DNA from 4 places in the Alteromonas sp. DY56-G5 genome. Region 4 is predicted to be linked to each of the others. Evidence: predicted binding sites of a transcription regulator. Region 4 holds the regulator's gene; each other region holds the start of a gene.
The links. Region 4 encodes sigma-54, which starts transcription at its own class of promoters, with help from an activator protein. Its sites were predicted from a motif close to GTTGGCACGNNNNTNGNNT; they were not measured.

Region 1 (8,236 bases), on a different contig from region 4:
CAAGGAAGCTTAGCTATTGTTGACGCCATAGCAAGACGCTTCAAAGGTAGTGAAGCTAAGTTTATTAAAGCACTGGAAAATACGGGTAACACCGTTTCTTCGTCTATCCCCCTAATATTGAAAAACTATTTGTCTAACGATAACTCAGCGCGACTCGTTTTAAGCGGGTTTGGGGTCGGGTTTTCGTGGGCCACATGCCTATTAAAGAGGAATGAAGAATATGTTAACTGAAGCAGATGTAAAACAAGCAATGACTGACTCTGGTGTGACTACTGATGTAAGCAACCTAGGCAGCGAACAAGCATTTTCTGAGTATGGGTTAGATAGCTTAGATCTATTCAATCTATTTGTTGAACTTGAAGGTAAGACTGGCGTTACTGTCCCAGATGAAGATCTCGATAAGTTAACGTCTATTAACGACGTGCTTGTATATTTTAATAAGTCTTAGCAGATGTATCCATTTAACGACCAAGTCTTCATCATTGCCGAGCTGTCTGCCAATCACAATAACGATTTTGATTTGGCCGTCGATACGATAAAGGCGATGGCGAAAGCAGGTGCCAATGCGGTTAAAGTACAAACATACACCGCAGATTCGCTAGCTATCAATGTTGATAATGACATTTTTGGAAAGCGCAAAGAAGGGCTGTGGAAAGGGCGTACTTTGTGGGATTTATACAAAGAAGCGTCTATGCCTTACGAATGGCACGAGCCACTGCAGAAAGTGGCTCAAGAGCTAGGCTTGGTGTTTTTTTCTAGTCCATTTGATGTAGATGGCGTGGCATTTCTAGAGCAACTGAACGTTCCCCTATACAAAATAGCCTCCTTTGAAATCACAGATATTCCTTTAATCAGGGCGGTAGCAAAAACGGGGAAACCCATAATTATTTCTACGGGAGTTGCTCAAGAGGCGGATATTTCCTTAGCATTGGAAACCTGTCATAGGGAAAACAACCATCAGGTAACACTACTAAAATGCACTTCGAATTATCCCTCCACTCTTGCTGATGCTAATCTGAAAACCATGGCCGATATGCGCGCTAGATTTGATGTAACTGTAGGTGTTTCTGACCATACCATGGGCTCTATTGTACCCATAACAGCTACCGCATTGGGAGCGAGAGTAATAGAGAAGCACTTCATTTTAGACAGATCGCTTGGTGGGCCAGATTCAGCGTTTTCGATGGAGCCTAGGGAATTTTCTGATATGGTGGAAAGCGTTCGCCAAGTAGAGCAGACTTTAGGTAAAGTCACCTATGCGGTAAGCGAAAAAGATAAGCTAAGACGTCGTTCGCTTTACGCCAGTGCACCCATTCAAAAAGGGCAGCCCTTTACCCACGATAATGTTAAGTCACTTAGAACTGGGTTTGGCTTAGCTCCGCAACATTTAGACGCACTTCTTAGTCGTGATGCGTCTAAACATTACAACATTGGCGAGCCTATATTAGAACTTGAAGTTAACTCGATAATTGATTAACAACGTCAATTGTCGTATCGACTATGTATTGCGCTTCTTCTTGCGTTAATGACGGGTAAAGAGGTAGCGTAATAGCATGGTGATAGTATTGTTCGGCATGCGGGTAGTCACCTTTTTTGAAGCCTAATTTTTGATAAAACGGCTGAAGGTGAATGGGAATGTAGTGGACGTGAGCAAAAATTCCCTTCGCTCTCAAGGTCTCTATAGCAATTTTATGCGTTTCAGAGTTCAACCTTGTGGCTCTTACAACGTACAAGTGATAGCTACTGTAGCAGTTACTTTTTACATCCAGAGGCGTGATATTGGCTTGATGTTCGAATGCATTGTCATAAAAAGCCGCGAGTACGTTTCTTTGCTCAACGAATTGAGCCAGTTTTGTTAGCTGACTTGTGCCTAGTGCAGCCTCTACATCGTTCATGCGGTAGTTAAAGCCCAATAGCACCTGTTGGTAGTACCAAGGTCCATGAGAAACTTCTGTCATTTCGTCCTGAACTGCCGTAACGCCGTGGCTTCGCATCAGCTGAATTTTTCGAGCTAACTCGCTGTTGTTGGTTAACGCCGCGCCGCCTTCCATCGTAGTGATTATCTTAACGGGGTGAAAACTGAAAACCGTAATGTCTGAATACTGACAGCTTCCAACTGGCTGATCGCGGTATTTCGCGCCAATAGCGTGAGAAGCATCTTCGATAATACGAAAGTGATATTTTTCAGCGAGCGCCGCAATAGCTTTCATGTCGCATGACTGACCTGCGAAATGCACGGGAATGACAGCTTTGGGAAGGGTCCCATGCTCTTTAGCCTGCGCTAACTTTGCGGCTAATGCACTTACATCCATATTGCCTGTTGTGGGCTCTACATCAACAAAGTCTACCTCGGCACCGCAGTAAAGTGCACAATTCGCAGAGGCAACGAAGGAGTTGGGGCTGGTCCATACCGTATCGTTTTTCTCTACTCCAAGAGCAAGGCAAGCGAGGTGCAGTGCTGACGTAGCGCTGTTAACCGCTACAGCATGCTTAGCACCGCTTTGAAGAGTCAGAGCTTCTTCAAATGCTGGTACGGCTGGGCCTTGCGTTAGCCAGTTGGATTTTAGTGAATTAACGACGGTGTTAATGTCATCTTCATCAATCGACTGACGTCCGTATGGGATCACTTATCCGCATCCTTATTACAGGAAACTATTTCCTCTACCGTGAGAAAATATGGATTTGTATCAGATACATATTCGAAACCATCTGAAACTGGCTTACCTACTTCCTCCAGTCCGTTTGAAGTAAAGTTATTACTCCTGTGGAAGAACTTGATGGATGGTGCAATGACAAAGTGATCGTCATATTCGAAAGTGTGAAAGGCCATGTCGCCAGGGCACATCATTTCGTGAAGTTTCTCGCCAGGTCGAATACCCACTATCTTAATTGGTACACCTGGTGCCATGGCTTCGGCTAAATCGGTAATTCTAATTGACGGTATCTTGGGCACAAATATTTCGCCACCCATCATGCGCTCGAAATTCTTCAAAACAAAGTCGACGCCCTGCTGAAGTGTTATCCAAAATCGCGTCATATCTTTATGCGTAACCGGAATATGGTCAGTGCCTTCTTCAATGAGCTTATTGAAAAACGGAACAACCGAGCCTCTAGAGCCCACTACATTCCCGTATCTCACTACAGAAAATCGAGGTCTGCCCGCGCCAACCATATTATTTGCTGCAACAAACAGCTTATCGGAAGCGAGCTTAGTCGCACCGTACAAATTAACGGGGTTAGCTGCTTTGTCGGTCGACAGCGCGATAACTTTGCTTACCGAGTTATCAATAGCTGCGTTTATAACGTTTTCAGCGCCATCGATATTAGTGCGGATGCACTCCGTGGGATTATATTCAGCAGCCGGAACTTGTTTCATGGCGGCAGCATGGATAACGTAGTCTACCCCTTGCATTGCGCGCGTAAGGCGGTCTTTATCTCGCACATCACCGATAAAGTAGCGCATGCAGGGAGCATTAAATTTCTGCTGCATTTCGAACTGTTTTAGCTCGTCACGCGAATAGATAATTAAGCGCTTGGGGTTATAGCGTGATAACAAATTTTCGGTGTATTTATGACCGAACGAACCTGTACCACCTGTTATCAATATAGACTTGCCGTCAAACATAGATCGCCCACGATTTTTATGATTATCGTTTAAATATATCATGTGTCGGCAACAATGCCATAAACCATTAGTTTTTAACGAGTCTTCCTTAAATAAAAAGTGAAATACTCAACAGTAACGATACCGTTAAGCCGTTGGGTATTCATTTTCATACTCTTTAAAAAAACAGTCACTCGTTATTCTTCTGTCTATTTACTACACTATATTTAGTGAAAGTTTAATAGGGTAGCCTCATGATTAAAATAGGTTCCGATTCAGGTAACTCGCTTATTGGTCAAATCCAAGAAAAGCAAAATAACCTGTTTGAGAAGCTTGCCAGTGGTAAGAAAGTTAACAATGCAACTGACGGCGCAGCAGCTCAGCAAATCATCGACCGGTTAACTTCAGAAGTAGAAGGTAACCGTCAGGCTATCAATAACGTATATGATGGTATTTCACTGGCGCAGGTTGCAGAGGGTGGTTTAGGCAGCATCAATGACGATGTAAACCGCATTCGTGAACTTACCTTACAATCTGGTAATGGTGTTTTGAGCAGTGGCGATCGCCGTGCTATCCAATCTGAAATAACACAGCTACAAGAGAATATCTCCCAAACCATTGAGCAAACGAATTTTGCTGGCAAGCCGTTACTATCTGAAAATGGCTCACTTGAATTCCAATCAGGTTCAAGTGCGGGTCAATCAATTAGCGTCAATACACAGGATGTTGCTGCTCAATTAAACGATGTGCTGTCTATCGATATTACGTCGGGAACCAGCATTGAAGATGCGCTAGGTGCAACTGATGCAGCAATTGAAACGCTCGGTAACGCGCGAGGCGATTTAGGTGCTACCCAAAACCGTTTCGAAAGTGCGGCGCGTTCTCTTACTCAAGCTAATGTGAACACCGCTGAAGCGCGTAGCCGCATACAAGATCTTGATTTTGCTCAAGCTGTGTCACAGCAGGCGTCAAACGATGTGCTCGGTCAGGCGGCGCTAACCGTTCAAGCGCAAGCGAATCAGCAGCAAAGTCAGGTTTTATCACTGTTGAGTTAAGCCGACATACGTTAATTTTGCTAAAATTAATCGAAAGAAGCAGGGTAACCTGCTTTTTTTATTGATACATTTCCGAAAACAGCGGTTGCGCTCCGATCTTTTGTCGTTACAATTTATAAATGCGCTAAACTGTAAATAATAACAAAGCGTTCTCGGGGAATTGATGAAGAACATTTTGCTGGTTAGTGACAACCAGGAACTTATTCAAAACTTGGAAACTATCGTTACCTTCATGGGAGAATCGTGTCAATCGCGAGGCTTTAGTGATTGCGAACGGTATTTGCAAGATAGTGGAGCTGATGCTGTTCTTATAGAGCACATATCGCCAGCCGTAGTCAGTGGACTGGTTGAGAAGTTTCCTCACATACCATTTGTAGCATTGGTTGAAAATAATAGCCAAGCATCAGCAGGTTGTAATCTCGTTAGCGTTATTGCAACGCCATTAACCTACCCCGTTTTGACCCAAGCTATCCATCGCTGCCAAGAATACTCAAGGCGCAAACCGAGCTTGTCTCGTACATCGGGAACAAAGACGCGACTGTTTAGAAGCCTTATTGGTAAAAGCGAACAAATACAAATAGTTCGTCGATTAGTTGAACAGGTTGCTCCGACTGATGCCACTGTCTTGATTCTAGGTGAGTCTGGAACGGGTAAAGAGGTCGTTGCACGTAATGTTCACTTCTTATCTGAACGCAAAGACGGGCCATTTATTCCGGTAAACTGCGGTGCCATTCCTGGCGAGCTGCTAGAAAGCGAGCTATTTGGTCATGAAAAAGGGGCGTTTACTGGCGCAATCAGCGCGCGTAAAGGCCGCTTTGAGTTAGCTGAAGGCGGTACGTTGTTTTTGGATGAAATCGGCGATATGCCGCTTCAGATGCAGGTTAAATTATTGCGCGTGTTACAAGAGCGTACCTTCGAGCGCGTAGGCGGCAACAAGCCCCTTCAGTGTAACGTACGCATTATCGCTGCGACGCACCGCAATTTGGAAACCATGATCAGTGAAGACAAGTTCCGTGAAGACTTGTATTACCGGCTCAACGTATTCCCGATTGATAGTCCTGCACTCAGACAAAGAAAAGACGATATCCCCTTATTGCTTCAAGAGCTAAATAGCCGTATTCAAGGTGATGGGGTAGAAGGTGTGCGCTTTACCGAGCAAGCGATCGCCTCGTTAATGGAGCACGAATGGGCAGGCAACGTTCGTGAGCTGTCTAACCTAGTTGAACGCCTAACAATCCTTTATCCTGGTCAAATCGTTGATATCGCCGATTTACCTGAGAAATATCAATACGGTGATGTACAGGCTTACGAGCCTGATTATCCAGAAGAAATTCTTGAGCGTGAAGCATTCAATGCACTCTTTGCTGAAGCGGCCGCGCAAGAGCCAGAAGAAGACCTTAACGAGCAAAACCACGAGGGTTTGAACGGAATGGTTTCTTCATCTTTACCTGAGGAAGGGGTTAATCTCAAAGAGTACCTTTCTGAGTTGGAAGTAAACCTCATTCGACAGGCGTTAGACAATCAAGATTGGGTGGTGGCTCGAGCTGCCGACAAACTTGGTATGCGCAGAACAACGCTCGTCGAGAAAATGCGGAAGTACGATATTCAACGTACTGAAGAAGCGTAATGTCAGGTAATTGACGTTGCGCTTTCCTCTATAATTTCATCCTATCTAATTGAAAAATAAGCCAATGATGAATTGGCACATCTTCTGCTTTATCTAAGCCATAGTTTAACAGCGTCTGCAATTTGACGAGGGCAATATGGCTTTTGACAGCACACCACAATCAACTGAGTACTCAGCATCAAGCTATGCGTTAGATAGTATTGATAATGCGATATCTCGTGATGAATACGACCCCTCAAGCAGTGACGATATTTCGTCGTTACGGTTGCAGGCGAGTCGACTTGAACACTTACTTCAGGTAATGCCTGCGGGCGTTATCGTTATAGACGGTAAAGGGATCGTACGCCAAGCCAATGAACAAGCGAAAGCACTGTTAGGTGAACCGCTGGAAGAGGAAGTGTGGCGAAGTATTATCACGCGCTCATTCAAACCTCGCGCTGACGACGGCCACGAAGTCTCACTTGTTGACGGTCGCCGAGTGAAGCTTTCTATTACGCCGTTAGAAAATGAGCCAGGACAATTAATTGTTATTACCGACTTAACCGAAACGCGGCAGCTGCAAGCTCGCGTGAGTCATATGCAGCGTCTGTCTTCTCTTGGAAAAATGGTGGCATCCCTTGCTCATCAAATTCGTACGCCTCTTTCTGCGGCCATGCTCTATGCGTCTAATTTAACACGCAAAGGCTTGGGACAAGAAGCACAAACTCAATTTGCAAACAAGCTAACTGACAGGCTTAAAGAGCTAGAGAGTCAGGTTAACGACATGCTGCTTTTCGCTAAGTCAGGGGAAGAACAAGTGGTCAGCCAAATTAGCTTGGGAGAGTTGTTTACTTCAATTGAAGGCAGTGCCCAAACCATGACGGCTCAAGCACAGCAAACGCTAACTTTTAGCGGCTTCGATAAAAACGTATCTATTACCGGTAATCTTACAGCGCTTCAAGGCGCGTTATTAAACCTTGTTCACAACGCGAGCCAAGTTACTCCGAAAGGGGAGTGCGTACACGTAGAAACTGCAGTGTCTGATGAACGTTTGCATGTGGCCATTATAGATAAAGGTCCTGGCGTACCGGATAAACTCAAAAACAAAATTTTTGAACCGTTTTTCACAACTAAAACTCATGGCACGGGCCTCGGACTTGCGGTTGTTAAATCCGTCGTAAACGCCCACAACGGTTTGCTGAGCGTATCAAATATGCCAGAAGGTGGGGCGTGCTTTAGTGTGTCTTTGCCGTGTGTGGTGAACGCTCAATCTTCACAAACATTGACTCATGTTGCGTAGGTCATAGGAGAGAATAATGTCTAAAACTACCATTTTAATTGTTGAAGATGACGCAGGATTACGCGAAGCACTCCTAGACACCCTTCTGTTAGGTAACTATGAAGTTGTTGCCGCTGACTGTGCTGAAGAAGCGTTAATGGTGCTGTCTTCGCGCTCCGTCGATTTAGTGGTAAGCGATATTCAAATGGGCGAAATGAGCGGTTTAACGCTACTTAAGAGTATCAAAACTAAGTACCCCAATATGCCGGTGCTATTGATGACAGCCTATGCCACTATTGATGATGCCGTGCAGGCAATGCGCGATGGCGCTACAGACTATCTATCAAAACCGTTTGCCCCAGAAGTACTGCTTAATTTAGTGGGACGCTACGCGCCGGCTCAAAAAATAGAGTCACGCACGCCTATTGTTGCTGACCCTTCAAGCTTGAAGTTACTTGAGCTTTCTCGCAAAGTCGCGAAGTCCGACGCCACTGTGATGGTAATGGGACCAAGCGGTTCGGGTAAAGAAGTGCTGTCTCGCTATATTCACGATCAGTCGCCGCGAAGTGATGCGCCATTTGTTGCCATCAACTGTGCAGCCATACCAGAGAACATGCTAGAAGCGACCTTGTTTGGTTACGAAAAAGGTGCGTTCACCGGCGCAATCCAAGCGTGCCCGGGTAAATTTGAAC
Region 2 (8,236 bases), on a different contig from region 4:
TTCATAGGTCACGGCTAAGCCAGGATTTTTAAAAACATCGCCTTTTTGCGGAACTTTCCCGTCGATAAGAAAAGTCTCTGCGAAGCCGTCATAGTGACCTATTCGCTCTTGATTCATCTGCCAGTAATAGGCAATGACTTCTGAAACAGGAAACCCCTCACGGGCATATTTGATAGATGGGGTAAGCAGCGCAGACATGGGCAGCTTGCCAAATTTTTCGTGTAGTGCAAACCAGCCATCTACAGCGCCAGGGACAGAAACGGGTAGCGGACCAAATTTTGGAATTTGATGCAAGCCACGCTCGGCAAACACCGCTTTGGTTAACTGTCTGGGTGAACGGCCAGAAGCGTTTAAGCCGACTAGCTTCTCTTCTTTTGCATCCCACACAATGGCAAATAGGTCGCCGCCAATACCGCTGCCTGTAGGCTCAACTAAACCTAACATGGCATTGGCTGCAATAGCTGCATCAACTGCACTGCCGCCTTGTTTTAAAATATCCAACGCCACTTGCGTAGCTAATGGTTGGCTTGTTGCTGCCATGCCGTTCTTTGCAATAACTTCTGAGCGACTTGCAAAGGGTTGCCCCGTTATTCTGTCATAGCCCAAACAGCTGATACTAAAGAAAGCCAGTATCAAAGGTAGAAGTCGCACACTTGCAATCATAACCGTCCTTTTACTAAAACGTTGCCGATAATAAATCTAGCGTTAGTTTATCGATTCATAGTGTAGCGTTATTGTCACATTACGCCTAGGCTCTTTTCCTAAGCCCAGTAATGAGCTTAAAACACATTGCATGAAACGAAAAAAGCCCCGCATTAGCGGGGCTTAAACGAAGTAATAAGGCATTATTGTTATTGTTGTTTCGTTGCCTAATCGAGACTCTCTTACGAACGGCTGCTTGTGAAGTCTGGGTATGCTTCCAGACCACATTCGCTCATGTCTACGCCGTCGAATTCTTCTTCTTCGCTCACACGTACACCCATAACCGCTTTAATCACTAGCCATACCACTAGGCTCACTACGAATACCCATACAAAGATAGTCGCTGCACCAATTAGCTGACCAGAGATGCTTGAACCATCGTTAGTGAAAGGTACAAGGATAAGACCTAGAAGACCTACCACACCGTGAACTGAAATTGCGCCCACTGGGTCGTCAATTTTTACTTTATCAAGCGCAACGATGCTAAGCACTACTAAAATACCACCAAGGCCGCCGAACAGCGTAGCTTGTAGTGGTGTAGGTGTTGAAGGCTCTGCTGTAATAGCTACAAGACCGGCTAGCGCACCGTTAAGTACCATGGTTAGGTCAGCCTTACCGAATAGAATGCGTGCTACGATAAGTGCAGCAATTGCACCACCAGCAGCTGCAGCATTTGTGTTCATAAATACAATCGCTACTGAGTTTGCACTTTCAACAGTTGCAGTAGCCAGTACTGAACCGCCGTTGAAGCCAAACCAACCCATCCACAGGATAAATGTACCTAAAGTTGCAAGCGGTAAGTTTGCACCTGGAATCGCGTTTACTTTACCGTCAGCGGTGTATTTACCCTTACGAGCACCAAGCACAAGAACACCAGCAAGAGCAGCAGCTGCACCAGCCATGTGAACAATACCTGAACCTGCAAAGTCAGAGAAACCAAGGTCGCCAAGCGTATACATACCGAATACTGCTTCGCCGCCCCATGTCCAAGCACCTTCCATTGGGTAGATGAAGCCCGTCATAACAACTGCGAACGCTAGGAATGCCCAAAGCTTCATACGCTCAGCTACCGCACCAGATACGATAGACATTGCTGTTGCAACAAATACTACTTGGAAGAAGAAGTCAGCAGAAGGTGCATATGTTGCTGGCTCTTCAGCGACACCTGTTGCGCCATCAGCCATGATACCGCTTAGGAATGGACCCCAGTCGCCGCCACCGTACATAATGCCGTAACCGCAAATCATGTACATAGTGCAAGCGATAGCGAATAGCGCCACGTTTTTAGTTAGAATTTCTGTGGTGTTTTTCGCTCGAACAAGACCTGCTTCAAGCATCGCAAAACCTGCAGCCATCCACATAACCAGTGCACCGCAGATTAGAAAATAAAAGGTATCTAGCGCATACCCAAGTTCAAAAGTGATTTCCATTATGGTTTTCTCCGCAAATATATCGTTGTGGCTTACAGCGCGTCGCTATCCGACTCACCAGTTCGAATACGAACGGCGTGTTCAAGGTCGTAAACAAACACCTTGCCGTCTCCAATTTTGCCTGTTTTGGCAGCGCCAACGATGGCTTCTACCAGGCGCTCTACTTGATCATCCTGAACAGCAATTTCCAGTTTGACTTTAGGTAGAAAATCCACCTGATATTCCGCTCCGCGGTAAAGTTCAGTGTGTCCTTTTTGACGTCCAAAGCCCTTCACTTCGGTCACGGTCAAACCGTCGATACCGATTTCTGAAATGGCTTCACGAACATCATCTAGCTTGAACGGCTTGATGATCGCTGTGACTAGTTTCATGAGTTGCTCCCAGTTTGTTTTGGTTATTCTGTGATTTATGGTCGTGTTTCCAACTATGGGAAGATAAACCAAGAGCCATGCCACAAATGATTAGCCAAATAAATCAAATACATACAAGCAAACGCTTCATGAACGCACAAAAATAATGCACACTAATGGTGCACTGTTAAAAATTTGCCCAATTTTGAAGCGGTATGAGGTTGCGGTAAGGTGAGAGGACTAAAAAGTGCGATGAAATTAGGATGGAACTATTCGATAGGGCCCATGGTCTGTTGTTTACTATGACGACTATCACCCCTTCTTTCTTTGCGCCTGAGCGCAGCATTGAACACCATTCCGTTGCAAAGAAAACGGCGTGGCGCCCACTATTAATTTCGGGCTGTGCACATGTGTTTGGGGTCATCGTAGTGGTCATACTTTCTCAAATGGGCATCAACAACCAAAAAGCACGAGTAAATGTTTTGGAGCGAACGCCGGAGATAAGCGCCAGACTGTACTATCCCCCCGTTCCACGCCCTTCTGCCCAAGCTAAACCACAAGAAACTAAACCAATCGATGTTTCCCCTAAAAGGCAAGAAATTGAGTTGAAGCCTGACGCAACCAAAGCGACTGAAGCACTTGATAGTAAGAATGAAATTGTAGAAAGCCCTGCGCCCAAGCAGCAGAAAAATGCTGAGCCCGATACACAGCAGGTACCCATTGAAAGTAAGCCGACTAGTACACTGCCGTCGCCCACTTTATCAAAAGACGCAAATCGGCGCGCAGGCTCGTTGAATCTGTCGGTAAAAGATGGCGCCGCCCTCTATTTTGAAAAGTATCACAGTGACAAAGTCGCTGAAGACGCAGAACAAGCAGCAAAAGCATTTCAAGAGCGTAAAAATAGTCCTGTTCTTAGCGGGCCAAGCACACAGCAAATACAAGCTAATGAAAATCGACGCCCTTCAAAACGCGTAAACTGTAGCAGTACGACCAATAAAACTTTGGCGATATTGAGTGGGATTGCTGGTGGAACCTTAGAATGCACCAAAATGGACGACCACAAACGTTTTATAGAAGCCAGAGTCAATAAACTTCCTAAAGACGAAGAGATTAACTAGCCCTCTCTATCAACGATTTACCGTCATGTGAGGTAAGCCCTTATCACAGTCACTTTCTTTTGAAAAACTTAGGGGGTCGCCCGAAATACGCTTTGAACCGGCGACTGAATGCTGCAACATCTTCATACCCTGTTAGCTGAGCTATACCCAACATTGGTGTATCGGTATTTCTAAGTAGTGCTTTGGCCTTTTCCATCCTCACTTTTACAAGGTAATCTCGTAAACTATGCCCGGTGGCTTCTTTAATGCGTGTTTTGAATTGCGTTGTTCCCATGCAGGCTATCCGTGCTAACTCCACCTGTGTAAAGCCTCGGGCAAGGTCGCGATGAATATGGCTTAATACAGGAGTCATTCGCTTATCCATGCTGCATCCTTTCAAGGATGTTTCTAGCAAGGTTAAAAATAGCGCCAGTATTTCTTCATGGCCTTGGTCAGCAAACTGGCTAATTTGAATCTCTACAAACGATAAAAACGCCTGTAATGCGGACGTTACCTGAAATATCGGGTGCAACCTGTCATTTAAATTAACTGGCACATACTCCAAGTCCGCCACAATAAATTTTGACAGTTCGTTAGCGCTAAAATAATGGACCTCATTCGGCGCTATGCATACGCCTTCGCCTACGCCTACCCGCCCGCTAAAATTATCGATTTCTATCAAGATATGTCCGTTGATGGGCAGCACTAACTGAAAGTAGTTGTGTTTATGGCGGCACGTTTGCTTCGTATATGAGCGTACGGATAGCGATGGAATTGGGCTGTCAGTCATTTTATTGCGCCCAACAGTCCATAATAGGTAGTACTGATCTTTTGCCTAACTCACCGTTTATTTGCATCTATTTCCTTGCCGTTAACTCAGTACTCTCTGCCGTTAGATTAAGCACTTTTATTCATTTTGTCACAAATACGTGCAATATTTGATACGCCTAGGAAGGCGTCGAACACTACGTTTAAGGAATAAATATACATTTAAAATAAAGACAATAACGGAAAATAAATGAATATAAACTTACGTCAAATAGTCGGCTTGGCAGGTGCGTTGTTACCCGCTATCGCCATGGGTCAGGTCTCCAATGGAGACTTTGAAACATGGACGTCTGGCGCACCTAATTCATGGTCAACTATCGACTCCGGCATTAGTGTAGCTGAAAACTCGGTCTACTCATTCTCGGGAAGCAAGTCTGCTGCAGTTACCGTCAATACGACAACGCAAGGTTCAACTGACTTCCGTCAGACAATCAATGTAACCGCCGGTCAAAATTATGAATTTTCAGTGAGGCTATATCACACTGAAGGTGCTGTAAAAGCACGCCTATATGTAGACGGTTATCAAGGTTATTCTGACAACTCATTAACTGGAAACTGGCAACAGCTTACTTTCTCTTATTCCGCTACAGCGTCAAAAGAGATTGAGGTGGGGTTACGCTTTTATGATCAGACGGGCTTTGATGGGTCAGAAACCGTCTATGTAGACGCATTCGAGCCGACTACGCTTGGGTCAGGTGGCAATAACGGCGGTGGAAGCACGTGTGCTAGCCATTCAGGCGTTTTGAACTTAACTACCGACAATTACGGCAGCGAAACCAGTTGGCAAATAACTAACGCAAACAACCAAGTTGAAGCCTCTGGCAGCAGCTACGCTAGCAACCAAAGTTATACTGAAGCGGTTTGCCTTACTGATGGAGAATATACCTTTACCATTAGTGATGCCTATGGCGATGGAATTTGCTGCTCCTATGGCTCTGGCAGCTATAACTTGCTAATAGAGGGCGTGTCTGTTGCTAATGGCGGCTCTTTCGGCGCGAGTGAAAGCACCAGCTTTAGCGTTGGTACAACGAGTGGCGGCGGCAGTGGTGGTGGTTCATCAGAACTCACTGGTTACTATGCAAGTGCCAACGGTCTGTCAGGCTATGCGTTAAAAACCGAGCTTTACAACATTATCAAAAATCATAATACACAAAGCTATGGCGACCTTTGGACATTCTATATTTCATACACAAGCGACAGCTACTATGAAAATGACGGCTCCATTTTGGACATGTATTCAGAAAACCCAAATGGTAGTGACGCTTACAGCTACACGGCTGGTTCTGACCAGTGTGGCAGCTATAGTGGAGAAGGCAGTTGCTATAACCGCGAACACGCCTTCCCGCGCAGCTGGTTTGGCGGTGCAGTCTCGCCGATGAATACTGATGTTCATCACGTTTTTGCAACCGACGGCTACGTTAACGGTCGCCGAAGTAGCTATCCGTACGGTGATGTCGCAAGTGCTACTTATACGTCATCGAATGGTTCCAAACTGGGCGCGGGCTCTTCTGCTTCTGGTTATACAGGCACCGTTTTTGAGCCCATCGACGAGTTCAAAGGTGACTTCGCTAGAGCGTATTTCTACATGGCGACACGTTATGAAAACGTCATTGCAAATTGGGAAACGAATAGCACCTATGGCGACGCAGTGTTGAATGGTACGAGTGATCAAGTATTCGAAAGCTGGTTCTTAACTCTGCTTTTAAGCTGGCATTCTCAAGACCCTGTAAGCCAAAAGGAAATCGATAGGAATGACGCTGCCTTCAATTTCCAGAACAATCGAAACCCTTTCGTTGATCATCCAGAACTGGTAAACAACATTTGGGGTAATTAACTTCAACATGAGAAGAGCACGAGCGTGCTCTTCTCAACTCACACTTCCTCTGATTTCGCCTTTTCTGTTGGTGATAGCCCTGAAAACTGTCTAAAAAGAACTGTGATTTATCGGCATTATTCCTAATTGTATATCACCCATGTTTTAAGTACGCTAAGCTGCTATTTACTGGGGATTACTCTAACTGTAATACATAACAAAGGATATTCGACGTGGCCGCAGCTAACTTACTTGCCCTACTTGATGATATAGCAACGTTAATGGACGACATCGCAACCATGTCGAAAGTCGCTGCGCAAAAAACAGCGGGCGTTTTGGGCGACGATTTAGCGGTAAACGCCGACCAAGTCCAAGGCGTTAAAGCAGACCGAGAGCTACCTGTTGTATGGGCAGTAGCAAAAGGCTCACTTATTAATAAAGCAATATTGGTTCCTGCGGCATTAGCCATCAGTGCTTTTGTGCCCTCACTTATAACCGTCCTTTTGGTACTGGGCGGGTTATATTTATGTTTTGAAGGTGCAGAAAAACTACTGCACAAATATCTTCCCCACGAAGATGAAGAAAAAACACGAGAAGCCAGAATAGAAGCGCTTACCCACGAAGATGTGGATATGGTAGCGTTTGAGAAAGATAAAATTAAAGGCGCTATACGCACAGACTTTATACTGTCTGCTGAAATTATTGTAATTGCATTAGGCACAGTGACCGATGCAACACTTACTACGCAAATTGGTGTGCTAGTAGCACTAAGCTTAGCGATTACCCTTGGCGTTTATGGGCTGGTAGCGGCACTAGTTAAAATGGACGATGTTGGGCTTTACATGCTTCGCAAGTCGTTAACAGGTTCAATGAACACCCTTCAACGATTTATTGGCAGAGCGTTATTAGTTGCCGCCCCCGCATTAATGAAAACCCTTGCGGTTGTAGGCACTGTTGCTATGTTTTTAGTCGGTGGTGGCATCCTCACCCACAGCATTGGCTTTTTGCACGTTATTACCGACTGGTTTACCGCACTTATTCCAGACGCATCGCTGGTTATGTCTATACTTGCTGATGGTGTTGTTGGTATTGCTGCTGGTGTGATCATTGCGCTAGTAATGACAATGGTTTCACAATTTAGAAGTAAAGCGTCCTAGACCTATTCACTCTTTTATACATTGGCGGCGCTGCTCTTCTTTATAGACTAGCGCCCCTATTTCTGACCTTTCTCATGGTCACCAGTGTCGCTGCGCAAGTGTTAAAAAATTTGCGTTAGTCATTTTGACCACCTCTACATTAAATTCGCTAAATTTTAGTATTTCTTTAATTCCTCAATTCCACCTTTATTTTTTACTAAAAGTTAAAATTCATTAAATTCATATACTTACCTTATTTTTACGAGTTGGCACATCCCTCGCTATAAACTAATTGTTAATTGATAACGACTTATTATCGAAACCTTTAGCAACATGATAGCTGCCACGCAGTATGTTCAAGTGCAGTGTCTAACTTAACTTTTGGAGATTACTATGTTTATCGGTCGCAAAACTTTCACTGCACTAACTTTAGCAACTAGCGTATTGGGCGCATCAGCGTTCGCTGACGACACTCAGAACAACATTGTTTCGCATACAGATTTTATCGTTGAAAGCGCCATGCATGACGTAAAGCAGAACTTGGACCTAGGCGTGACTTATGACGTGTTAACTGCAAGCCATACGTTTGAGCCAGAAGTAGAAGAAGCAAATGCATTGGTTGCTGACATCACTATTACGCCGATTGAGCCTATCAGCTCAGACGATAACGACGCATAAGGAGAATGCACATGTTAACCGCCGCAACCCTATTTATGGTGGTACTCGGACCGGTTATTGCGTTTGTAGTCAGTGCGCTGGTGTTTTCAACAGCGCGCCTATTCCTTCAGAAAGGTCACTGAAAACGCAATAAAAACAAATAGGAACCTAACCGACTACCGCTAAAAGATTTGCCTTCCCTGGGCCTTTTACTCCAGAGGGA
Region 3 (8,236 bases), on a different contig from region 4:
CTTTGGGACTTTCAAAATATCAGGCTTTACTCGACAAGTCAGATGTAGAAACCATTGATGAAAAGCGCAATGAGCTTGAGAGCGAATTGACTGGGCTGTTTGCTCAAATTGACTTACTCACTTCAGAAGAACGCGCTGATTATGAAGAAAAGCGCGCGCGTATAGGTGAGCAGCTCGAGCGATATTTAAGCCGTATCCGCCCAGCATGGGAAGAGAAGCAACAAGCGTCGCAACGTGCCAATACCAAAGCATTGTGCGAACAGCAGCTTACTCATGCCAAGGAGCAGGTAGCTTGGTTGTACAATAACAGGCTTTGTGAAGCGACGCTTGCTGATGTTGCTACGGTTAATGAAAGCGTGCGCGGTGTTGAAGCAACGCTTGAACAGCTAGCGCGTCTCGATGATGAATCTGCAACTGATAAGCGAATTACACAGATTAAGCGCTCTGTCGACGAACTAAACGACCAGCTTGATCGCTTCTCTATGCAGCAGCAATACGGCCAAAAGCTACTGATAAAACTTCAGTCGCTCGAAGACATTGCCGCTAAGATCGTTTCGGCAAGCGATAGCGAGTCGGGTAAAGATACCCGTGATGTGAGCGTTGAAGAAGCTAGCGCATCGACTGAGGATTTGAGTCAGGTAAATGGTGGCGACGCATTACAAAGCAGTAGTGTAGTGGCTCTTAAAGCGGAGTTTGACGAAGCACGTCAAGCGTATAAAGCGCTTAGTCGCGAAATCGATGCCATTCCTAAGGCGTTGTCTAAACGTTTCAACGCAGCGACAAGCACTGTAAATGCCAAAGAGCGTGCTCAAAAATCCAAAGAAAATGAGCAAGTAAAACACATTAGAAAGCACATTAGCGTTATCGATAACTTAATTGCTCAGGGTAAATTCCGCGTTGCTATTTCAAAATTTGCAAAGCTTCAGGAAAGTTATGCTGCGCTTCCTGGTTCAGCGAAAAAGTATGTAGAGAAGCGTTTTGAAAAGACCGCTGGTGATGTGTCGCGCTTAGAAGGATGGCAGGATTACCTTGCTGCGCCGCGCAAACCCGCTCTTGTAGAAGAAGCAAAAGCGTTAGCCAGCGCTGATGCAGAAAATATTAAGCAAAGAAGTGAGGCCATTAAGTATCTGCGTAAGCAATGGTTATCACTAACACCGTCATCGTCAACGAGTGAAGAAAGTAGTGATGACGCGTTGTTACAGCAGCAATTCGATGATGCACTTGAAAAGGCCTTCGAGCCTTGTAGAGCGCATTACGCGAAGTTAGATGCACAGCGGGCTGCTGCGCGTGAACAGCGCATGTCGATTATCGCTACGGTTAAGGCAATGGACATTAACATGCCGGAAGCCGAGTTAGTGAAAGTTTTCGATAGAGTGTCTAAACAGTGGCACGCTGCAGGTCAGGTTGAACGTGAAATTTATGAACAGCTGAAGCAAGAATGGAAGGCGGTATCATCGCCCATTCAGGCTAAAGTAAATCAATGGCAAAGTGACAACCAAGCCCAAAAGCGTGCGTTAGTCACCCAAGCTTGTCAACTTGCTATGGAAGAAGATGTCGCTGGCGCTGCCGACAAGGCTCAGCAATTGCAAAGCCAATGGAAGCAGGTAGGCCATGCAGGTAAACGTGAAGAGAGTAAGTTGTGGGCAGAATTTAAGGCTGCCAATGACACCGTATTTGAACGTTTAAAAGCCGAGCGGAAAGTACAGAATAATGCATTTAACGCGTTAGTAGATTCGCTACTCAAGCAAGTGGAAGCTGTTGACATCAACAGCGATGATGCAACGTTCAGTCAATCAATAAGCGACGTTCGCGCTCAGTTAACCGACTTGCCTAAAGCGCAACGTACGAAAGTAGATAAAAAGATTGATTCACTTGAAAGTAAGCGCGCGGCGCAAGCGAAAAATGCACAATCTCAAGCCCGATTGGCGCGAGCTCAGGCTCTGATTTCTTTACTACAGCTAAGTGTAGGTGAGGGAAGTGGTGATGAGCAATCTCTAGCGGAAACGTTAGGGAAGCGTTGGTCAAGCGTATTGGGTCAGTCAACTGGAAATAAAACAACTCAGCACGATAGACAATGGTTAACGGTAGCATTAGAAGTCGCAACTGGTATGCCAAGCCCAGATGCAGACGCATCTATACGCTCTAGCGTACAGCTACAAATGATGACATCTAAGTTGGAACAAGGCGAAGCGGCAACAGCTCCCGACATTCTTGCTGACTGGTTATCATACGACTCGATAAGCGAAGAAGATAACCATTTGCTGCAACGAGTTGTTTCAGTTATTGATACTCATCCTGAAATTGTTGCTTAAACGGAAAGCCTAAATGGAAAACAGTGTTGAGTTTCAATTTGAAACAGAAATGTCTGCCTATCGCTTTTTGAATACCGTGAAGCATATTGACGCAGAAGGGTTAAGAGTGAAGTTCGGGCGTACGGATCATCACGTGAGTGTAAAATACCGTTACGGCGTAGGTGAATTTGATTCGACGCTATCTACACTAGACGATCTTGCTCGTGAGTTAGGTGGTGAAGAAGTGTCTTAACTAACCAGTTAGGTCAAACCACGTCGACTGTAAATACAAAAAGGGCCAGACAATTGTCTGGCCCTTTTTTGATAAAAACGTGATTAACAGTCTTTATCTTCAGCGTCTACGCCTTCTTTCACATCTTCACAAGCGTCTTCAACGGCATTACCTGCATCGGTAACAATTTCGTCTAGCTCTTCGCCTGCGTCTTCCGCTTCACCGTCACCGCAAGCTGCTAGTGATAGTGCAAATGCTGATGCTACTAGTACCTTTGATAAGTTTTTAAATGAAAACATATCCTTACTCCTTTTTCCTATTAAAATACTTCTAACTCTTAGGCTCTTGGTGCTCTACCACGTAACGCATTTGCGATAAGTGAGATTACGAGCAACGCGATAAACACAAAGAAAAGAAACTGTGCGATACCTGTTGCTGCACCTGCGATGCCTCCAAAACCAAAAACTGCTGCAATAATGGCGATGATAAAAAATGTGATTGCCCAACCTAACATAACTAAATCCTCGTATTGCTTCCGTTACTTTCACTTTAACTAATGCTATCTTTGTGCCTGTTTTTTAAGTTATTGAAATATATTGATATAATTTAATTTTTCTCTGGTTGTCAGGCCGTATCTGCAGGCAATTAACGTCACGATTACACGTACGAATGCATTTTTTACATGATTGAGTAAGGCCCTAGTCACCCAACTTTACTCTTTGTGTGTTAAGGGCCTTTGGCTGGGGTTATTCTTTGATTCTTACCAGCTTCGGAGGAACGTGACAGCAAGGTTGTGGTTTGTTGTGGCGTCTGAATTGGCGCCTGGCGACGCAATATGATTATGTAAATATCCCATCTCAACGTGCCACAATGCGTTTTGCGCACATAGTTTTTCTCGTTGAAAATAAAAAAGAGGCAAAGCGAAAGGGAAGGGCCGCCTTGCCTGCAAAGGGAGAGTGTTTCGCCCCTCACACTTCCTAAGAATGGAGGGGCAATGGCCTATTTAGTTACCGTTTGGGTTGTAAGGTAACGAAGATTGGTGAGCAACAATACGCAGGTCGCCGTCACTATCTTTGACATAGGCAAAAGTGTATTCCACCTTCGTTTCGCCACCTTTTGTATCGGTAAAGAAGTAGTTGCCCATCGCCACGGCCATGCGACAGCTGTTGTTGATAATACCCACATTATCGAATTTCACATTTGTGTATGGCTTTATAGCAAAGCCTTTGTCCTCTTCGTAAGCGTCATTACCACCAACAAAGTATGAAAGCGCAGCATCGAAGCTTGAACGGAACTGGTCGTTAGCTGCAAGCGTTGGTTTAAACAGTACGCTGCTTAAATCGTAACCATACATAGCTTGGATGAAATCTGCGGCTTCGCCAGAGTAATCACCATCATTGCTAAATACTGCACCAATTCGCACTATGCCGTCACCCCACATCTTTTGTGCCGTTACCACTTCTCGCTCAGTAATACATTCGTCGGAATAAAGTAATGCGTTGTCGAGTGCTTTAGCTTTTAACGCCGGAACATTCGAACTAGCTGAATGCTCCATCTGCGGTTTTGCCACTGCACTGCAACCAGTCACCAACATTACTGTAGCTGCTACAAGGGTAGTTTTTGTCATTAACGTGCTTAGCTTTCTCATCGCCTGACTCCTTAGTCATTTGCAAAATAAATATGTGCTATTACCTGATTCAATTGCTTAGAGCAGTACCGCTACAACGTTGTTGCTAGAGGTTTATAAATCTGCTCTGCAGTTTATGGGTTTAATGATAGCTAGCTATGATGACGGAGACTTTTGTACAACATTAATAGAAGATTAACGGGTCATTAAAAATGCAAGAAGCACTTCAGAAGAATGGATAACAGCTATAAATTAGAGTCTATAGACTAAAGGCTATAGATTAGAGGCTTTAAATTAGAGAAAAGGGCTGTGATAGCAGCAGTGTCATCGACTCTTTCAAGAGGAAACGAATATGACACCGCCCAAGTTTGTAGAAAAGTGAAGAATGCAGTTAGCCAGTGGTCTGTTAGCCACAACAGAAAAGTAATGAAGACTAGTGCACAGGTTGTTGGCTTTAAAACACATTACGGTTTTGCTTATGTGTTTGAGCGATGCTTTTCAGTAACTGCAACTAGGGCCTGAAAAGCATTTCTATTAAAACTGATGTTTCAGAGCATTAGTGAGCGGCAAAACGCTCAGCTAGTTGCCATTTTTTGGCTCCAGAGGCTCTGATAGTACCTCTAAGACAGTAAAAGCATTTTTACCTAGACGCGTTTTATCATTCGCCATCATTACATCAATAGTAAAGTAGATGTCGTTAATTTGAGTTTTCACAACGTCGCTTGAGCTTGGGACGGCCATAGGCTGTGCCACTTCATCGCAGCCTGACATAGTGCACTGCCTGTCTGTTTGAAATGCCACGGGCTCTTCCTTGTTCGCCATCACTTCTCGCGCAATAACGGGCTTTTTATCCACGTTGGTTTTAACGATGGCCAAATAAGTAAAACCTTGTTTTTGTGCAATTTCCGCTGCTCTGTAAAGAGCATATTGCTGTACTTTATCAGCAGGAGTCTTGTCTGTTGCCTTAAAAAGAACCTTGTATTCGTTCTCAGAGATTTTTTCGCTTGAATGGCCATAGGCAGCTTTGGTACTCGCTGACTTATAGGGGGTTGGGGCTGCTACAGGGGTCGATGAACAACCTACTATTGCAAGGCTAAACGCCGCACTAACGCAGGCAAGCATCAAACGACTTTTCTTCATACTTTTTTTGTTGTTCATCTCACATATTCCTTAGTACTGTGATCATTGAAATAGCGACAATAACGCAGTCCTACTTATTGCCATTAGGGCTTGATTGCGTTTTGCTTTGGGTTTTGCATCTACCGCACCCTTGTATGCGCCAAGGGTTGCGATGCCAAGCAACGTTTCAGGCTTTCCCATCATCAGTTTACATTGCCTCTTTGCTTGTGTAAGTGCAACATCTGCATGATGTTTTTGCGAAAAATAAGCATGCTCTTTCTGTGCTATATCTTTCATATTCGATTTTAAAAAAATGTTCATCGCTTTTCCTCACTATTGGCGGTGGCTTTTTACGCAATGGTAAGCATTTTCACTATCCGAAAACCCGTCGCCACGTTTGAATGAGTCTGCTAAAGCTCAAGTAATTAAATGAATTTTGTGCAAGTTTAAATAAACAAAAGGCCGCAACACTGTTAAACACCAACAACAGGAGTGGAACTACCACATAGCTAACGCCCACACTATGAAGTATAGCGCCAATAGCGATGTTTAAAATGAGCCAACATACAGTGCCCACCGCAAATGCCGCTAAGCATGCAAAGACTGTAACAAAGAAACTCTTTTTAATGAGCATCAATTCACTGTTAGTGAGCTCTAAAAACGCTAAACCCTGCGCTTTTCGCTGGGTAAATGCTTCAGAGAATGCCGAGAAGATATCCGAAAACGATGGGTCGGGGTAATTCTGTTGCGTCGACTTGTGTTGCGTAGAGTGTTCAGAGGCTGCTGATGCAGCGTTAGCATTGTCACCGTTGCTTTTAACATTATGATTCGCCTGCGCCGCGGGCGGCGTCAGGCGAAAAGGATTTTCTGTGCACAGATTGTACTTTGCTCTTCGAAAATCAGGTACAGTCATCGAGTTACTTCTTACGTAAAAGTGACGTCACTAACATTCCTGCTGCGAATGCGATACCCGCTGTCGCTACTGGGTTTTCAATGGCATATTTACGTACGTTTGACGCCTGCCATTTCTGCTGCGCCAGACGCTTTCTCGCTGACATGTTCTCTGCAGACGATGTAGCAGTGCGACGAATGTTTTCCTCCGCAATGCCAGCACTGTCTGCTAACTTGTCGACTGACGCATGAAGAGAATCTTTCAGTTGATCCGTTACTGGGTGACTCGGCTCAGCCACGCTGTTTGTATCGTTATGTTTAGCTGTTTGCGATTTAACTGAAGCTTGTGTAGCCATAATACTCTCCTTAATATTTTAGGTTCATATAGGTAGCTGCAACTGATATACCAAATTATTATCTTACTGTTTTATATGATTTATTTTTATTTTACTATTGTTGCGTGAGGTGCTTATGTGCAAGTCTCACACACTGTTGTGTCTTACGTCTGTAATATTTTCTTGCTCTTGATGATGCGCTGCTCAACCTCCGACATTCGGTACAGGTTGGCAGCGAAATAATTAACTCTTCAGCCCACTACCGAAGCTAAATCGTCTTTAGTGACAGGTTTGAGCAGTGCACTGTTGATCCCTATAGTTGTCATCGTTTCGGAGTCCGCTTCGTGGCCGCTTACAATAGTAAGGATGGCATCTGGTAGCTTTTTCTTGAGCTCACTCGCTAAGTCGTAACCGTTATAATCGGGAAGGGTAAGATCCATAAGAATGTGATCGAAACGTTGATTTTCTGCAGCCTGTAATGCTTCAGCACCGCTGTACTGAGTAGTGACCGTATGACCTAAGTGGGAAAGAAACAATTGTAGTAGCTCCGCCGCATCCTCATCGTCTTCAATCACAAGTATATGCTTATTGGCAGGCTGATCTGAATTACCTTTTGAATCAGTAGACTGGATTTTCTTCTCTGCTTGCCCATTATCTGCAAGTCCTCGATAAGCGGTTTCGTCCTCTGGAGCGTGCGGCTTGTCTATTGGCATGTCTGCAACTTGTGCCTCCACGTTGGTAAATGTTACGTGATTACCTGGCGGGAGGTATTGCGAAAGCAAGTTAGCCAGTGCAAACCGGTCAATCGGTTTTCCAATTACGTCGTTAAACCCTTCGCGAATTAACGATTCTCTTAAGCCTTTGCGGCTTGCTGCTGTGACGGCTATCACTGGGATATCCTGCCCATGTCGTCTAATCGCATGTAGGGCTTCTATGCCATTCATCACTGGCATATGAATATCCATTAAAACGAGGTCGAAGGGCTGGTTGTGTTCATCCGCCTGCAACACGGCTTCCAGTGCTTTTACGCCATTTTCAGCGTAGCTAATGTCAGCTTGAGATTGACTCACAAGGTGGCCGGTTAGACGTCGAATTTCTCGCAAGTCATCAACAATTAATACGCGTCCAGTCACGTTTAAATTGATGCTACTAGACTCGACAGGTTGAATTTGGCCTAATTCAAGATCTATACGAGGCTGTTCAGAAACATCGCCAGGGTTTATATCAAATGTAAATGTGCTGCCTTCTCCTAAACGAGACTTAACATCAATGTCGCCGCCCAGTTTAGTGACAAGCTCTTTGCAAATGGCAAGTCCAAGTCCTGCTCCGCCATGATTGGCGCGCATTACATCTTCTATTTGTTCGAAAGGCTGAAAAATATTGCTGAGCTTATCAGGCGGCATGCCGATACCTGTATCATCTACAGAAAATCGCAGCAGTGTTTGACTCGAATCTTTTTCTGACGGCTCGTCGAGAGAGATGGTAAGCGTGATACTGCCCTTGTCGGTAAATTTCACGGCATTCGAAATAAGGTTCAACAATACCTGACGCAGGCGGGTAGGATCTGTGTGTATAAACTCTGGTATTTTTGTTTTTGAAACAACGTTAAGGCTTAGTCCTTTGTCTTTGGCATTCAAACGCATTAATGAGTGAATGTCCGTCAAAAACGCGCTTAAGTTCACTTCCTTAATGTTGAGTTCAAGTTTCTCTGCCATTATCCGCGACATGTCTAGCAAATCAT
Region 4 (8,236 bases):
TGAAGCCAACCATGGCGACTTGGGCATGCTAAGCAAAGGCGATGTCTTACTCGCCATCTCTAATTCTGGCGAGACTAACGAACTCGTTAACTTATTGCCCGTAGTTAAACGCTTAGGCATACAGGTGGTCGCCATGACCAACAGTGCTTCCAGTTCATTAGGGCAACACGCAGATGTCGTGCTTGATATCAGCGTTGAAAAAGAAGCGTGTTCGCTAGGTCTTGCTCCTACGTCAAGCACAACCGCCACACTGGTTATGGGTGATGCGCTTGCGGTAGCACTGCTCGACCAAAAAGGTTTCACCTCAGATGACTTTGCGCTTTCGCACCCAGGCGGCAGTTTAGGCAGAAAACTTCTGCTTAAAGTTAGCGATATCATGCAAAGCGGCAGTGATATCCCCCTTGTCCATGCCAGTGCTTCTGTTGCTGACGCACTGCTGGAAATATCTAAAAAGGGGTTGGGTATGACAGGCGTGATAGCGGCAGACGGTACGCTGACAGGCGTCTTTACGGATGGCGACCTACGACGAATTCTCGATGCCCGCGTAGACGTACACAGTGCGACAGTAGAAGAAGTAATGACTAAAGGCGGCAAGACTACCACCGCAGGTCAGCTGGCTGTAGAAGCCCTGAATTTGATGGAAACCCATAAAATTAGTGCGTTAATGGTTACTGACGATAAGCGCAAACCTGTTGGGGCTTTTAACATGCATATGCTACTAAAAGCAGGAGTGCTTTAAATGACAACCACCTTGTACACGGAAATAAATGACTCGCTTTTCGCAAAACTAGCCAAGATAAAGTTGCTGGTATGCGACGTTGATGGTGTGTTCTCAGATGGCCGAATTTACTTAGGTAACGACGGTGAAGAACTTAAAGCATTCCATACCCGTGATGGATATGGTGTAAAAGCGCTAGTGAGCAATGGAGTGAATGTCGCGGTTATTACTGGACGTCGCTCTGCCATTGTTGAAAATAGAATGAAGGCACTGAATGTTGCACATATAATTCAAGGCGAAGAGAATAAAGCAGACGCGCTTAGCGACCTGATGAAGCACCTTGAGTTAAACACTGACGAAGTGGCTGCGGTAGGTGATGACATGCCAGATACGGGTATGTACAAGCACGTTGCGGTTAAAATTGCGGTTGCCGATGCCCATCCTTACGTAGCAAAACAAGCAAACTGGATTACGACCCTTCCCGGAGGGTTTGGCGCGGTCCGAGAAATATCGGATACCATTTTGCAGGCCAAAGGGGTAGCAAATGAGATTTTTGGAGCTAGTGTATGAGCCTGTTTGGCTTTAATCGCTTAGGATTAAGTATATCGGCGCTATTTATTCTGGCGATGCTGATGTACATCCCTACGTGGATGGAAGAGCAGCCTGAAACGCAGGGGAATCGTGAAAACGATGCGCTAAAGCCCGCCTACAAAGCAAAAAATCTAACCACTACGCTGTACAATCAAGACGGTGAGTTAAATCACAAAGTATTTGCAGAGTCGATGGAGCATTACGACCAGCTTGGCTTTGTATTGTTTCAGCAACCTAAATACACCCTTTATACAGAAAACGCGTCATCACCATGGGTGGTAACCGCTGATGAAGGTACACTATACAATAACGAGCTAATCCAGCTGGAAAACCAAGTTAATATTGAGAACCAAACTGGCGATGACTTTGTCAGAAGTATATCGACCGAGTACATTCAAATTAATTTAGAAACCAAGCAAATGACATCTGACCAACCCGTTGAAATACTGGGCACCCAATATGTCATTTTAAGTAATGGGTTTAACGCGAATTTACGCACACAAGAATACGAGCTTTTAGATCATGTACAAACCACTTATTCCCCTAGCAACTAGTTTATTGCTTGCCATCGCTAGCGGTGCGGTACACGCCAGTGAAGATGATTTTTCGCAGCCCATAAAAATAGGCTCGAACACCCAGTTTATCGACGGTAAAAATAAAACCGCGTTGTACAAAGACGACGTACTCATAACTCAAGGCTCTTTGGTTATTGAAGCTGACGAAGTGGAAGTAATTGCCACTGACGGTGGTGGTCGTGAAATATTTATTGCTAGAGGAAAGCCTGCAAGCTATTCCCAGCAATTGGAAGACGGCACGCCAGTTTCGGCAAAAGCTAATGAAATACGCTATGAAGTGGTGAACCGAACGATTTCTCTTGCTGGAAACGCAGAGTTGAAACAAGACACCAGTAAAGTACAGGGTGACAACATCACGTTCGATATGATTACCGAGCAATTGCTAGCGACTGGCGGCGCAGGTAAGGATGGTGAGGGTCGAGTGACCACAGTATTCACACCTGAGACCATTCGCAAAACTTCGTCTAAGAAAGACAAAAAAGACAACGAGGGCAATGAATAGCAATGGCAACTTTGAGCGCTAAAAATCTTGCTAAGGCTTACAAGTCAAGACAGGTTGTTCGAGATGTAAGTCTGTCTGTCTCAACGGGTCAAATTGTTGGTCTTCTTGGCCCAAATGGCGCTGGTAAGACCACCACATTCTACATGATTGTTGGTTTAGTGAATCTGGATAAAGGCAAGATTGAAATCGACGACAATGAGCTAACTCATCAGCCCATGCACGAGCGCGCACGCCGCGGAATTGGCTACCTACCGCAGGAAGCCTCTATTTTCAGAAAGCTCACAGTGCATGAAAATATCATGGCCATTTTGCAAACCCGTAAAGATTTAAATTCACAACAGCAAGAAGAAGAAGCTGATGCGCTACTTGATGAATTTAATATTAACCATATACGTAATAGTACGGGGATGAGTTTGTCAGGGGGCGAACGCCGTCGCGTTGAGATTGCCCGCGCTCTGGCAGCAAAACCGCAATTTATTTTGTTAGACGAACCATTTGCTGGTGTTGATCCAATATCAGTTAATGATATAAAGAAGATAATACAACATCTTCGCGATAGGGGTATTGGAATCCTTATCACAGACCATAACGTACGAGAGACATTGGATGTTTGTGAAAAGGCGTACATTGTGAGTCATGGCGAGCTTATTGCGCAAGGAACGGCGGAACAGGTTTTAAGTAATCAAAAAGTAAGGGATGTATACCTAGGCGAACAATTCAGGCTATAGTTAATGTAACCGAATTGCCATTTTTCAGTTTCGCTCTGGTATATTCAATTTAGAGCATTTAAATAAGACGTAGATGAAACCATCTTTACAGCTAAAATTTAGCCAACAACTTACCATGACACCACAGCTTCAGCAGGCCATTAAACTGCTGCAGCTTTCTACACTTGATCTTCAACAAGAGATCCAAGAAGCGCTCGATTCTAATCCGCTATTAGAAGTTGAAGAAGGTAACGACGAGCCGCAACTAGAAAAGAACAATATCGACAACGATGACAGCGGCTCTGAGGCCACTGCTTCTGCATCTAGTGACACACTAGAAGCCGGCGATGCACTTGAGAAAAACGATCTTCCCGATGAGCTGCCAATCGACAGCACATGGGACGAATACTACTCTGCTTCATCTTCGCCAGCTCCGGGTCCATCCAATGACGACGAGCAAATCTTCCAAGGTGAGACTACTGAAGATATTCAAGAGCACCTTCTTTGGCAAATGCGCCTTACCCACTTCTCGGATACCGATCGCGCAATCGCTACAGCAATCATCGACTCTATTGACGAGTCAGGTTATTTAACCGTTACCCTTGATGATATTTTAGAAGCGGTTAACGATGATGATATGGAAGAGCCGATTGAAATGGACGAAATAGAATGTGTGCTTAAGCGCATTCAGATGTTCGACCCTATTGGTTCTGGCTCACGCTCTCCACAAGAATGTTTGATGGTGCAATTGCGCCAGTTTTCAGAAGACACACCGTGGCTTGCTGAAGCAAAGCAACTGATTGAAGAGTACTCTGACTTACTGAGCAGCAAAGACTATCGTACGCTTATGCGTAAAAGCCGATTGAAAGAAGATCAGCTACGCGAGGCAATGCGTTTACTGCAAACCTTGAATCCTCGCCCAGGTAGTGCTTTAGTTACTAAAGAGCCTGAGTACGTTATTCCTGATGTCTCAGTAACCAAGAAAAATGGCCGTTGGGTGGTTGAGCTGAACCCCGACAGTCTGCCTAAATTAAGCGTAAATCAACAATACGCTGCAATGAGTCGCCGTGCCAAGAATAGTAGCGATTCACAATTCATCCGCTCACACATGCAAGAGGCTAAGTGGTTCATAAAGAGCCTTGAATCTCGTAACGAAACCTTAATGAAGGTTGCAAACTGCATTGTGCAGCAGCAAATGGGCTTTTTTGAGCACGGCCCGGAAATGATGAAACCAATGGTGCTAAATGATGTCGCAGAAATGGTAGATATGCACGAATCCACTATTTCGCGAGTGACAACGCAAAAGTACATGCATACGCCACGTGGAATCTTCGAATTGAAGTATTTCTTCTCAAGCCACGTTGCAACAGAGTCTGGTGGTGAATGTTCATCTACAGCGATTCGTGCATTGATCAAGAAATTAGTGGCCGCTGAAAAGCCTAGCAAGCCGCTGAGTGATAGCAAGATTGCTTCATTGTTGGCCGAACAAGGCATTAAAGTTGCCCGGCGAACAATAGCAAAGTACCGGGAATCGTTGTCGATCCCGCCGTCGAACCAACGCAAAAGCCTTATTTAATCGGGCTTAATAATATAAGGAAGACGAAATATGCAAATCAACCTTACTGGTCATCATGTCGAAATCACCGACTCTTTGCGTAATTATGTCGATACGAAGTTCAGCAAACTTGAACGTCACTTTGATCACATTTCTAATGTGCATGTCATCCTGAACGTTGAAAAATTAAATCAAAAAGCCGAAGCGACCGTTCATTTAAGTGGCGCTGAAGTATTCGCATCCTCAGAAAATACCGACATGTATGCGGCGATTGACAGCATGGTTGATAAACTCGACCGGCAGGTAATCAAGCATAAGGAAAAACTGAAAAAACATTAGTAGTTAATTAAGCATGGATATACAAGCCATCGTAAGTCTGGACCGCACCGAGTGTGCGGTTCAGTGTAATAGTAAAAAGCGAATTCTTGAGATCATCGCTGATATCGCTGCCAAGCAAAACGAGAACATTGATCAGGCAACGGTACTCAACAGTTTGATGGCTCGAGAGCGTATGGGTAGTACAGGCATTGGTAATGGTATCGCCTTACCCCACGGACGCCTGCCGGGCCTTGAAAAAGTGATCGCCATTGTTGTAACCAGCACGCCAGCAATCGACTTCGACGCCCTTGACGAGAAACCCGTAGACATCTTTTTTGCGCTACTCGTTCCTGAGGAACAGACCGAAGGACACCTTCAAACGCTGGCCACCGTGGCTGGTAAACTAAGCGACAAAGAAACGATTAAAGCAATACGTCGCGCAACGACAAGCGACGATATTCTATCTGCATTAAGTTAAACATTAAGCGCCTATTAACCGTTTAGTAGGCGCCTAATTCAACAACGCGTATGTGATAAAACCAGAGTATTAGGGAGAAAGTAGGTGAAGCTGATAATAATCAGTGGTCGTTCGGGGTCTGGTAAGTCTGTCGCACTTCGCGCATTGGAAGATTTAGGTTATTACTGTGTTGATAATATCCCGGTAAACTTACTTCCCACCTTAACCCATACAGTTGTTGACGAGTACGATCAGGTTGCGGTAAGTATCGATGTGAGAAACTTACCTAAAAATCCTGACGATTTGGTAGAAATTCTAGACTACCTGCCTTCTTCGTGGTCGATGACCATTGTTTACATTGACGCGAGCGATGATGTACTGGTTAAGCGTTTTAGCGAAACACGTCGTCTTCACCCTCTCGCCAAGCTTAATAAATCGCTTTCAGAAGCCATTAAAGCCGAGTCTGCCCTACTTGCTCCTATTGCTGAACGCGCAGATTTATATTTAGACACAGATAAGCTTACCATTCACCAACTGGCAGAGTTAATTCGAGAGCGTATCCTGGGTAAGAAAAGCTCACGCCTTGTGCTTGTGTTCGAGTCGTTTGGCTTTAAGCACGGTATTCCTAAAGATGCGGATTACGTTTTTGATGCCCGCTTTTTACCTAACCCCCACTGGGAGCCCGACCTTAAACACCTGACCGGATTAGATGCACCAGTAGAAGTATTTTTGGGGTCGCAGCCTGTAGTGACCAAGTTCATTTGGCAAATTCAGAATTTAATAACGACATGGCTGCCTCATTTAGAGCGCAATAACAGAAGTTATGTAACCGTAGCGATTGGCTGTACTGGTGGCCAACACCGTTCGGTTTATATCGCACAGACCCTGTCGAAAACCTTCAGTGAAATACACCCTGATGTACAAATTCGCCATAGAGAGCTGAATCAGTAATGACTATTCAAAAAACGCTAACTATCGTCAATAAGTTAGGGTTGCATGCAAGAGCGGCGACCCAACTGGTTAAACTGGCTAATCAATTCGACGCTAAAATCATCTTAAAAAAAGGCGATAAAGAAGCAGACGCAAGCAGTGTATTGGGATTAATGATGCTTGAAAGCCATCAAGGTGAACAGGTAGACGTGATTGTGGACGGCAGTGATGCTGTTGATGCGCTTGCAGCTATTGAAGAGCTTATTGAGGGCAGATTTAACGAAGACGAATAGTCTTACTTGCCCAATCCATTGACCAATTAATCAACACTTAGCGCAGTTATCTTAAAATCCTGCGCAAAACCTACGCAATTATCATGACAGACTCATTATAATTGCGATATTCTACGCCCACTTAGGCTCTATGGCCTGCATTGTTCATCTTTTAGCTTGTAGGAATAACGCCTTATGGCAGAAGCGCTTGTTTCTAAATACGTACAAACTCAGTTACGCGCACTCAACGCTGCGTTGACCAACGGTCAATTCGTATCTGTACGTAAGCTTCTGCTTGAATTACCGCCCTCAGACGTCGCCCACATTCTTGAATCTAGCCCTAGCAGAACCCGTGACGAATTATGGGAGCTCATTGATGGTGACTTTCACGGCGACATTTTAGAAGAACTGTCTGACGATGTTAGAAACGGTATCATTACAAAAATGCTTCCCGCTAATGTAGTTGACGCACTTGAAGAGATGGATACCGATGACTTAGCAGAGACGCTAAGCAGCCTTCCCGAGCCAGTATTGGCCGATATTCTAGATTCGATGGATGCACAAGATCGCGTGCGCGCAGAGCAAGCGCTGTCTTACGGTGAGGAAACCGCTGGTTTCATTATGAACACCGACACCATCACTTTACGTCCAGATGTGACCATTGACGTGGTTTTGCGCTATATCCGCTTAAAAGGCGAGCTACCTGAGAATACGGATACGTTTTACGTGGTAAACCGAACTGATAACCTTGTTGGTATTGTTCCGGTTACCCGTTTACTCACCGCAGATACCGACGATAAAGTGTCTGACGTTATGGACGAGGAATCTGAAGCGATTCCTGTGAATATGCCAGACGACGAAGTGGCAAGCCTGTTCGAGCGATACAATTGGCTTTCAGCACCTGTTGTAGATGAAAACCATCGCTTAGTGGGCCGAATTACCATTGATGACGTGGTTGATATTATTCGTGAGGACGCCGAGCACTCGATGATGAGTATGGCGGGTCTTGATGATGACGAAGATACCTTTGCACCCGTTATGCAAAGTACCAAACGACGCTCGGTGTGGCTGGCGGTAAACTTAGTGACGGCGCTAATGGCTGCGATGGTGAGTGATCTATTTGAAGCAACGCTCAGCCAACTGGCTGTGTTAGCTATATTAAATACCATTGTCCCCAGTATGGGCGGTGTAGCGGGTAATCAGACGCTAACGCTAGTTATTCGCGGTATGGCACTAGGCCATGTTAACGCGAGTAACTCACGATGGCTTATCAGTAAAGAAATATCCATCGGCTTTTTAAACGGTGCCATTTGGGCGGTGCTTATTGCCTCTGTCATCGCGTTATGGAAACAAGATTACATGCTGGGCGTAATTATTGCCTTTGCCATGATGGTAAACATGATTGCAGCTGCTTTAGCGGGCGCAACCTTACCTATGATCATGAAGCGTCTTAAGATAGACCCTGCCCTAGCTGGCAGTGTTATCTTAACTACGATAACCGATGTAGTGGGTATTTTTGCTTTCTTAGGTACTGCGACGCTGTTTCTAATTTAAGTTAATTTTGAACTCTCATGCCTGATAGGGCATGGGTGAGCTAAACAACACTCATGC

Region 1: NO989_RS03045 (PAS domain-containing sensor histidine kinase) is a predicted target of sigma-54. The motif match lies at 6,358-6,376, and genes of this name have one in related genera.
Region 2: glnK (P-II family nitrogen regulator) is a predicted target of sigma-54. The motif match lies at 2,570-2,588, and genes of this name have one in related genera.
Region 3: NO989_RS15395 (DUF1328 domain-containing protein) is a predicted target of sigma-54. The motif match lies at 3,080-3,098, and genes of this name have one in related genera.

Annotation. Positions count from the first base shown of each region.
Region 1 covers NZ_JANHZQ010000004.1:91,484-99,719, reverse strand. The annotation lists gene NO989_RS03080 (ketoacyl-ACP synthase III) at 1-231, shown strand, start outside; gene NO989_RS03075 (acyl carrier protein) at 221-448, shown strand; gene pseI (pseudaminic acid synthase) at 452-1,477, shown strand; gene pseC (UDP-4-amino-4,6-dideoxy-N-acetyl-beta-L-altrosamine transaminase) at 1,458-2,627, opposite strand; gene pseB (UDP-N-acetylglucosamine 4,6-dehydratase (inverting)) at 2,624-3,625, opposite strand; gene NO989_RS03055 (flagellin) at 3,859-4,659, shown strand; gene NO989_RS03050 (sigma-54 dependent transcriptional regulator) at 4,823-6,286, shown strand; gene NO989_RS03045 (PAS domain-containing sensor histidine kinase) at 6,423-7,565, shown strand; gene NO989_RS03040 (sigma-54-dependent transcriptional regulator) at 7,582-8,236, shown strand, end outside.
Region 2 covers NZ_JANHZQ010000030.1:36,600-44,835, reverse strand. The annotation lists gene ggt (gamma-glutamyltransferase) at 1-663, opposite strand, end outside; gene NO989_RS14725 (ammonium transporter) at 885-2,132, opposite strand; gene glnK (P-II family nitrogen regulator) at 2,165-2,503, opposite strand; gene NO989_RS14715 (hypothetical protein) at 2,746-3,600, shown strand; gene NO989_RS14710 (helix-turn-helix domain-containing protein) at 3,650-4,369, opposite strand; gene NO989_RS14705 (endonuclease) at 4,598-6,241, shown strand; gene NO989_RS14700 (DUF808 domain-containing protein) at 6,454-7,377, shown strand; gene NO989_RS14695 (hypothetical protein) at 7,750-8,034, shown strand.
Region 3 covers NZ_JANHZQ010000033.1:18,790-27,025, forward strand. The annotation lists gene NO989_RS15380 (DUF349 domain-containing protein) at 1-2,312, shown strand, start outside; gene NO989_RS15385 (hypothetical protein) at 2,326-2,544, shown strand; gene NO989_RS15390 (hypothetical protein) at 2,628-2,822, opposite strand; gene NO989_RS15395 (DUF1328 domain-containing protein) at 2,861-3,037, opposite strand; gene NO989_RS15400 (hypothetical protein) at 3,527-4,171, opposite strand; gene NO989_RS15405 (hypothetical protein) at 4,730-5,308, opposite strand; gene NO989_RS15410 (hypothetical protein) at 5,333-5,590, opposite strand; gene NO989_RS15415 (hypothetical protein) at 5,643-6,182, opposite strand; gene NO989_RS15420 (hypothetical protein) at 6,187-6,516, opposite strand; gene NO989_RS15425 (response regulator) at 6,747-8,236, opposite strand, start outside.
Region 4 covers NZ_JANHZQ010000029.1:51,194-59,429, forward strand. The annotation lists gene NO989_RS14435 (KpsF/GutQ family sugar-phosphate isomerase) at 1-739, shown strand, start outside; gene kdsC (3-deoxy-manno-octulosonate-8-phosphatase KdsC) at 740-1,288, shown strand; gene lptC (LPS export ABC transporter periplasmic protein LptC) at 1,285-1,863, shown strand; gene lptA (lipopolysaccharide transport periplasmic protein LptA) at 1,832-2,386, shown strand; gene lptB (LPS export ABC transporter ATP-binding protein) at 2,389-3,114, shown strand; gene NO989_RS14460 (RNA polymerase factor sigma-54) at 3,188-4,669, shown strand; gene hpf (ribosome hibernation promoting factor) at 4,700-4,987, shown strand; gene ptsN (PTS IIA-like nitrogen regulatory protein PtsN) at 5,001-5,444, shown strand; gene rapZ (RNase adapter RapZ) at 5,529-6,374, shown strand; gene NO989_RS14480 (HPr family phosphocarrier protein) at 6,374-6,646, shown strand; gene mgtE (magnesium transporter) at 6,821-8,179, shown strand; gene NO989_RS14490 (response regulator transcription factor) at 8,231-8,236, opposite strand, start outside.